DNA from 2 places in the Promicromonospora sp. NPDC023805 genome. Region 1 is predicted to be linked to the other one. Evidence: predicted binding sites of a transcription regulator. Region 1 holds the regulator's gene; the other holds the start of a gene.
The links. Region 1 encodes LexA, which represses DNA repair genes until DNA is damaged. Its sites were predicted from a motif close to TCGAACANNTGTTCGA; they were not measured.

Region 1 (3,726 bases):
CAAAGGCCGCTGACCCGGTTGTTCACCAGGTCAGCGGCCTCCACCACCGAGGATCAGCCGGACTTGCGGCGGAACATCTTTTGGACTGGGCCGGTCGTCTCCGAGCCGTGCACCGCACCAGTGTTCACATCGCCCGCGGAGGTCCGGCTCCGAGCCGCATTCTTGCGGTCCAGAGCTTCCTTGAACTTCGCCTTCGCGTCCGTGCTCGGCGCTGTCGCGACCTTGGGCTCTTCAGCGCCCTTGGTCTCGGCCGCCTCGGCATTGGGCTTCTCGTCCGTCACACCGATCACCTCCTCTTGTTCCGGGGGTCCCTCGATCGGGTCCGTCGTCGGCCCCAGCCTGCACCACGGCACAGGCAGGTGCCAACATTTTTGGATTCCACCCAGGCTAGCGCGCCCGACGACGGCGCGCCGGGCCGCCCGGACTCCCTACGCCTGAGCTGCCGCCCGCTCGGCGCGCTCCGCACGGAGCGAGGTGATCGCGCTCTCGAAGTCCTCGAGCGAGTCGAACGCCTGGTAGACGCTCGCGAACCGGAGGTAGGCCACCTCGTCGAGCTCGCGGAGCGGGCCGAGGATGGCGAGGCCCACCTCGTACGCGTCGATCTCCGCGCTGCCGTTGCTCCGCAGGGTCTCCTCGACGCGCTGGGCGAGGATCGCCAGGTCGTCGTCGCTCACGGGGCGCCCCTGGCACGCCTTGCGCACACCCGCGGCGACCTTGTCGCGGCTGAACGGCTCTGTGGCGCCGGAGCGCTTGACCACGGAAAGGCTCGCGGTCTCCACGGTGGTGAACCGTCGGTTGCAGTTCGGGCACTGCCGTCGGCGCCGGATCGACAGGCCGTCGTCGGCAGTCCGCGAGTCCACCACGCGCGAGTCGGCGTGGCGACAGAACGGGCAGTGCATGCTCACTCCTGCGTGGTCGACCATCGACCGGAGGCCTCCGGTCGCGCCCCGACCGTAAGCGGGCAAACCACCCCCTTGCAACATAGCCGCAACATTCGTCCGCGAATCGAGGCCTTCGGTCACTCCTTGGGTAGGAGCAACAGCTCCCCGACGCGCAAGGTCCCGGTCGACATCTCGTTCAGCTCCTGCAGCCTGCCGACCGCGTGCCGGACGTCCTCGCCGGGCCTCGCGACCTCCTGGGCGAAGCCCCAGAGCGTCTCTCCCGGCTGCACCGCATGCACCCGGACCTCGGTGGGCTCCCCCGGGGAGCTCGCGACCGCCGTCGCCCCCCACGTGACCATCGGAGCGAGCAGGAGCATGGCCAGCAGCACGAGGACGACGCGGCCGCGCCGCGTGAGCCGCAGGCCGGCCAGGCCCAGCCGGTCGGCGAGCGTGCGCGCCTCCGGTGGGGTGTACGCACGGACCGCGGCCAGTCCGGCCGCCGGTGCATACCCCCTGCCGTACGACGGCACATACGCCTGTTCATACGTCGGGGTGTACTGCCGCAGCGGAATCACGTCCCCCATGGCCCCTCCTCGAAGTGTGCAGAGCTTCTGTCGTTCATACAAGCGTTCGTCGAACGCCCGTACCATTGTGTAGCACGGGACACCGTCCATGTCGAGACACGCTCGAACATTCGTTTGAGCCGAGCGCGTTTGTGACCTAGAGTGGGTAGCGCACAGGAGAACATTTGTCGGAACGGGAGGGGCACGGGCATGACGGGACGGGACGGGACCAGCGACACGAGAGCCGTCGACACGGCACTTTCCGGCGTCGCCACGCTGGACACGCCAGCCGACAAGGCGGTCGCTGACGTGCACACGATCTCGCCGACTGACCGCCTCACCGAACGGCAGCGCCTCGTGCTGGACACGATTCGGCAGTCGTTCGAGACGCGGGGCTATCCGCCGTCGATGCGCGAGATCGGCGAGGCCGTCGGGTTGGCCAGCCCGTCGAGCGTCAAGCACCAGCTCCAGATGCTCGAGAAGAAGGGCTTCCTGCGCCGCGACCCCAACCGGCCGCGCGCCATGGAGCTCGTGGAGCCGATGGCCGAGCAGGTCGACAAGCCGAACCGCGGCGAGATCCACTGGCCCGAGCCGCGCCGTAGCGGCCAGGTCCACTGGGGCGGCTCGGTGCCCGACGACGCCAGCGCCCCGCCGCCGTCGTACGTGCCGCTCGTCGGCCGTATCGCGGCCGGTGGCCCCATCCTTGCCGAGCAGGTCGTCGAGGACGTGTTCCCGCTCCCCCGCCAGCTGGTGGGTGACGGCGAGCTGTTCCTCCTCAAGGTCGCCGGTGACTCGATGGTCGACGCCGCGATCTGCGACGGGGACTGGGTGGTCGTGCGGCAGCAGAACGTCGCGGAGCAGGGCGAGATCGTCGCCGCCATGATCGACGGCGAGGCCACGGTCAAGACGTTCAAGCAGACCGACGGTCACGTCTTCCTGCTGCCGCAGAACCCTGCCTACGAGCCCATCCCGGGTGACCAGGCGCAGATCCTGGGCCGCGTCGTCGCGGTGCTGCGCAGTCTCTGACGAGACCGCGAAGTAGAGCGCCTGTCCGCCTTGCGCCACGCTGAGCGTGCGTAGGGCGGACAGGCGCTCTACTTCCCGGTCTCGTCAGAAGCCGAACCGCTTCTGCACCGCCCACACGCTGTCCGCCGAGGCACGCAGCCCGGCCAGTTCCTCGTCCGACATCGGCACCCGCACGTTGTCCGTGACGCCCCGCCGGTCCACGAGAGACGGCACGGACAAGCAGACGTCGCTGATGCCGTGATAGTCCTCCAGCAGCGAGGACACCGGCATGATCCGGCCCTCGTCGTTGAGCACCGCCTCGATGATGCGGGTAGCGGCCAGGCCGACGGCGTAGTTGGTGGCGCCCTTGCCGGAGATGATCCGGTACGCGGAGTCGACCACCTCGTGGTGCACCGCGGCGTCGAGCGGCGGGTTCGCGCCCAGCGGCTCCCAGTCCAGCAGCGGCACGCCGCCGATCGACGCCGAGCTCCACAGCGCGATCTCGGAGTCGCCGTGCTCTCCGGCGATGTACGCGTGCACGTTCCCCACTGCCACGCCGCAGCGCTCGGCGAGCACCACGCGCAGCCGCGAGGAGTCCAGCACCGTGCCGCTGCCGAACATCCGCTCGCGCGGCAGGCCGGAGATCTTGAGCGCCGCGTAGGTCACGACGTCCACGGGGTTGGTCACCATGACGTAGGTGGCGTCCGGCGCGACGTCGACCAGGCCAGGCAGGATCTCACGCATCAGCCCGATCGTTCCCTCGGCGAGGTCGATCCGGGTCTGCCCGGGCTTCTGCTTCGCCCCAGCGGTCACGACCACGACGTCGGCGCCCGCGCAGACGCCGACGTCGTCCGAGCCGATCACCTGCGCCTGGGGCGTGAACATGAGGCCGTGCTGGAGGTCGAGCACCTCGGCCTCGACCTTCGACCGGTTCACGTCATGCAGGGCGATGGTCCGCGCCGAGCCCCGCGCGAGCGCGGCGAAGGCCAGCGTGGAGCCCACCGCGCCCGCGCCCACCACCGCGAGCTTGGTGGTGCGGGCTCCGGCGGACCGTGCGGCCGGGATGTCCGAAAGGGCTGCCATGCCCCCAGGTTAGGTGTCGAGCCTCGCCAGCGCGGCGCGGACCAGCGCCGAGTCGGTGGTCGGCCAGAACCCCGGCATCGAGCGGGTCAGGAACGAGGCGTAGCGGGCGGTCGCGAGGCGCGGGTCCAGGACCGCCACCACTCCCCTGTCGTCCATGCTCCGCACTAGACGCCCGGCACCCTGCGCGAGCAGCA
Region 2 (3,726 bases), on a different contig from region 1:
CTTCCATCGCCTCCGGGGTGATCTCGGATCCGTCGGAGGTAACGGCCTCCAGGACGACCTGGGTGCCGCCCTGCAGGTCAAGGGCCAGGCCAGGGGCCAGGCTCGCTCCGTCAGGATTGTCGTTCGACTTACCGTCGAACTGCCAACCAGCCAAGAGGGCGCCGAAGGGCAGCAGGATCGTCAAGATCGTCAGGAGCACGATCGTGCGAACCGGCCGCGAGCGCCGGGTGTCAGTCGCCAACGTCTGTCTCTTCTCGTGTGCGCACCGGGGTACGTCCGGTGCGGGTTCGGCGCCGTCCGGGGTTACCGGACGGCGCGGCCGTCACTTACCGTCTGCGTCGGCGTCCCGTCGCTGCTGCTCCTGGTACTCGCGCTTGGCGGTGTCCAGCTCAGACAGGTCGTCGGGAACGTCCTTCGTGTCGGGGCTGATCGTACTTGCCGTTTCGCCGTCCGTTGTGACTTCGGACTCATCGGCCTCGTCGTCGGTGTCCGCGTCGTCGGCGAGGGGCTCCTCGATCTTCTTCGAGATCGCGGCGCGGAGCCACGTGGTGGGGCTGCCCGGGAAGGACTCGATGGTCACCTGGTCGTTCGCGTCATCGACGTCGAGGACGGTCCCGATCATGCCGGACGCGGTCATGACCTTGGTCCCGACCGTGAGGTTGTTTCGGAACTCCGCGGCCTCGCGCTGCTGCTTGCGGGTACGGGAGGACATGAAGAACATCACCACGAGGAGGATCGCGACGAGAATGAGCATTTCCACGGTAAGGGTCCCTGTTCGATTGCGGTGTCGGATGAGCAGCGCTCGTATGTCGCGTGCGTACGACGAGGATCCAACCCAGTGTAGTGCCGGGGCCGGATCCTCGGGTGCCCCGCGAGGGACGCCACGTGATCAACGTCAGGGCCCGGGCAAAGTTCCCGGGAGCGACTGCGCGGGAGGCGTGAGCCCCAGGTGTTCCCACGCCGCGGGGGTCGCCACGCGGCCCCGCGGAGTACGTCCGATCAGGCCCTCGCGCACCAGGTAGGGCTCGGCGACGGTCTCCACCGTCTCGGCCTCCTCGCCCACGGTCATGGCGAGCGTGCTGAGCCCGACGGGCCCGCCGCCGAACCGGGTGCACAGCGCGGTGAGGACCGCGCGGTCGAGGCGGTCCAGGCCGATGGGGTCGACCTCGTAGACCTCGAGCGCGGACCGCGCGGCGTGCAGGTCGAGGCGTCCGTCGCCGCGCACCTGCGCCCAGTCGCGCACGCGGCGCAGCAGCCGGTTGGCGATGCGGGGGGTGCCGCGGGAGCGGCCGGCGATCTCGTGCGCCGCCGCGTGCTCCAGGTGTACGCCGAGCAGCCCGGAGGAGCGCAGGATGACGCGCTCCAGCTCCTCGGGCGAGTAGTAGTCCATGTGCCCGGTGAAGCCGAAGCGGTCCCGGAGCGGGGCGGGCAGCAGGCCGGAGCGGGTGGTCGCGCCGACGACGGTGAACCGCGGCAGTGCCAGCGGGATCGCCGAGGCGCCCGCGCCCTTGCCGACGATGACGTCGACCCGGAAGTCCTCCATCGCGACGTACAGGAGCTCCTCGGCGGGGCGGGCCAGGCGGTGGATCTCGTCGATGAACAGCACGTCTCCCTCCTCCAGCGAGGAGAGGACGGCGGCGAGGTCTCCGGCGTGCTGGATCGCGGGCCCGCTGGTGAGCCGCATGTGCGCGTCCAGCTCGCCCGAGATGATCATCGCCAGGGTCGTCTTGCCGAGGCCGGGCGGGCCGGACAGGAGCACGTGGTCGGGCGGGTTGCCGCGCGCGATCGCTGCCTGCAGCACGAGGGAGAGCTGGTCGCGCACCACCCGCTGGCCGACGAAGTCTTCGAGCCGCTTGGGCCGGAGCGCGGCCTCGGCGGCCCGCTCGATCTCGTCGGCGCTCGGCGCGACGATACGGCTGCGCTCACCGGCCGAGCCGCTCCCGGTCTCCGGGTCCATGCCCGTGGTGAAGCCCGCGCCGGTGGTCGAGCCTGCCGAGACCTCAGCCACGGTGTCCTCCCAGCAGGCGGAGCGCGGCACGGAGCGTGGTCGCTACCTCGTCGGCCGCTATCGCGTCGGTCCCGGCGTCGGCGAGGACCTTCGCCACGGCGTCGTCGGCCTGCTTGGCGGGCCAGCCGAGTCCCGCCAGGGCCTCGACCACACGCTCGGAGTGGTCGCCCACGTTCGCGGCGGGCTCGACCGAGCCCGGGCCCGCGAGCGCCCCGGACGGCGGCCCGAGCCGGTCCCCCAGCTCGAGAACTATGCGCTGCGCGCCCTTCCTGCCGATGCCAGGGACGCGGGTCAGCGCGGCGAGGTCCTCACCCGCGACCGCCCGGCGCAGCGCGTCCGGGGTGTGCACCGCGAGCATCGCGAGCGCCAGGCGCGGCCCGACGCCGGACACCGTCTGCACCACCTCGAACACGTCGCGCTCGTCGGGGTCGCCGAACCCGTACAGCGTCATCGAGTCCTCGCGGACCACCATGCTCGTCGCGACGCCGGCCGTCTCGCCGACGCGCAGCGTGGCCAGCGTGGTGGGCGTGGCGTGCACGAGATAGCCGACGCCGCCGACGTCGACCACCGCGCGGTCCAGGCCCACATGGGCCACGGTTCCCGTCAGCGAGGCGATCACGGGGTCCCCCTTCTCGGGTCGTGGATGGGGGCCTCGATGATCCAGTTTCGTCGAGACCCACTCGAACAGTCGTGCGACGACCCTAACAAGCCGGACCACCCGGTCCCCCCACACCACGCCGCCGGCCCGCGACTGCAGCACTGCTAGCGGCGGGGGCGCTGCTTCGCTGCCTGCTTCGCTGCCTGCTCCGCGGCGGCCCAGGCGCGCTGCGCCGGGGTGAGCTCGTGCCGGTCGCCGCCCTGCAGTGCGCCGGCGGGGCGCCACAGGTGGCAGACGGCGAGGGCCAGCGCATCGGCGGCGTCGGCGGGCCGCGGTGCCTCGTCGAGGTCGAGGATGCGGGTGATCATCGTGGTCACCTGGGCCTTGTCGGCGCGGCCGGAACCGGTCACCGCCGCCTTCACCTCCGACGGCGTGTGCATGGCGACCGGCACGCCCCGGCGGGCCGCTGCCACCATGGCCAGGCCCGCCGCCTGGGCGGTCCCCATCACCGTGCTGACGTTGTGCTGCGCGAACACCCGCTCGACCGCGACGACGTCGGGCACGTGCTCGTCGAGCCACATGTCCAGGCCCTCGGCGATCTTGAGCAGCCGCAGGTCGGTGGACAGGTCCGGCTCGGAGCGGATCACCCCGACCGCGACCATCCGTGCCCGGCGCCCGGGCAGGGAGTCGACCACACCGATTCCGCACCTGGTCAGGCCGGGGTCGACCCCTAGAACGCGCATGGCGTCAGGTTCTCATGGCGCCGGGCGGGGTCTCGACAGGCTCGACCAGCAACGCAGTCAGACAGGCAGAGCCGTCACTCCTCTTCGTCGAGGGCGGCCATGACCTCGTCGCTCGCGTCGAAGTTCGCGAAGACGCTCTGCACGTCGTCACTGTCCTCGAGCGCGTCGATGAGGCGCATGATCTTGCGGGCACCCTCGACGTCCACCTCTACCTGCATGGAGGGGTGGAAGATCACGTCGGCGGAGTCGTACTCGATGCCCGCCTCCTGGATGGCCGTACGCACCGACACCAGGTCGGTGGCCTCGGTCAGGACCTCGATGACCTCGCCCTGGTCCGTCACGTCCTCGGCGCCGGCGTCGAGCGCGGCGAGCATGAC

Region 2: the regulator LexA is predicted to act here: its motif matches at 2,689-2,704, upstream of ruvA (Holliday junction branch migration protein RuvA).

What each region holds. Positions count from the first base shown of each region.
Region 1 is NZ_JBFAAH010000006.1:24,826-28,551, reverse strand. Features, by position in the region: gene AB0F70_RS08450 (DUF5302 domain-containing protein) at 54-281, opposite strand; gene nrdR (transcriptional regulator NrdR) at 429-899, opposite strand; gene AB0F70_RS08440 (LysM peptidoglycan-binding domain-containing protein) at 1,019-1,465, opposite strand; gene lexA (transcriptional repressor LexA) at 1,721-2,470, shown strand; gene AB0F70_RS08430 (L-lactate dehydrogenase) at 2,555-3,532, opposite strand; gene AB0F70_RS08425 (ATP-dependent DNA helicase) at 3,542-3,726, opposite strand, start outside.
Region 2 is NZ_JBFAAH010000001.1:322,334-326,059, forward strand. Features, by position in the region: gene secD (protein translocase subunit SecD) at 1-241, opposite strand, end outside; gene yajC (preprotein translocase subunit YajC) at 323-754, opposite strand; gene ruvB (Holliday junction branch migration DNA helicase RuvB) at 896-1,957, opposite strand; gene ruvA (Holliday junction branch migration protein RuvA) at 2,001-2,627, opposite strand; gene ruvC (crossover junction endodeoxyribonuclease RuvC) at 2,771-3,349, opposite strand; gene AB0F70_RS01455 (YebC/PmpR family DNA-binding transcriptional regulator) at 3,424-3,726, opposite strand, start outside.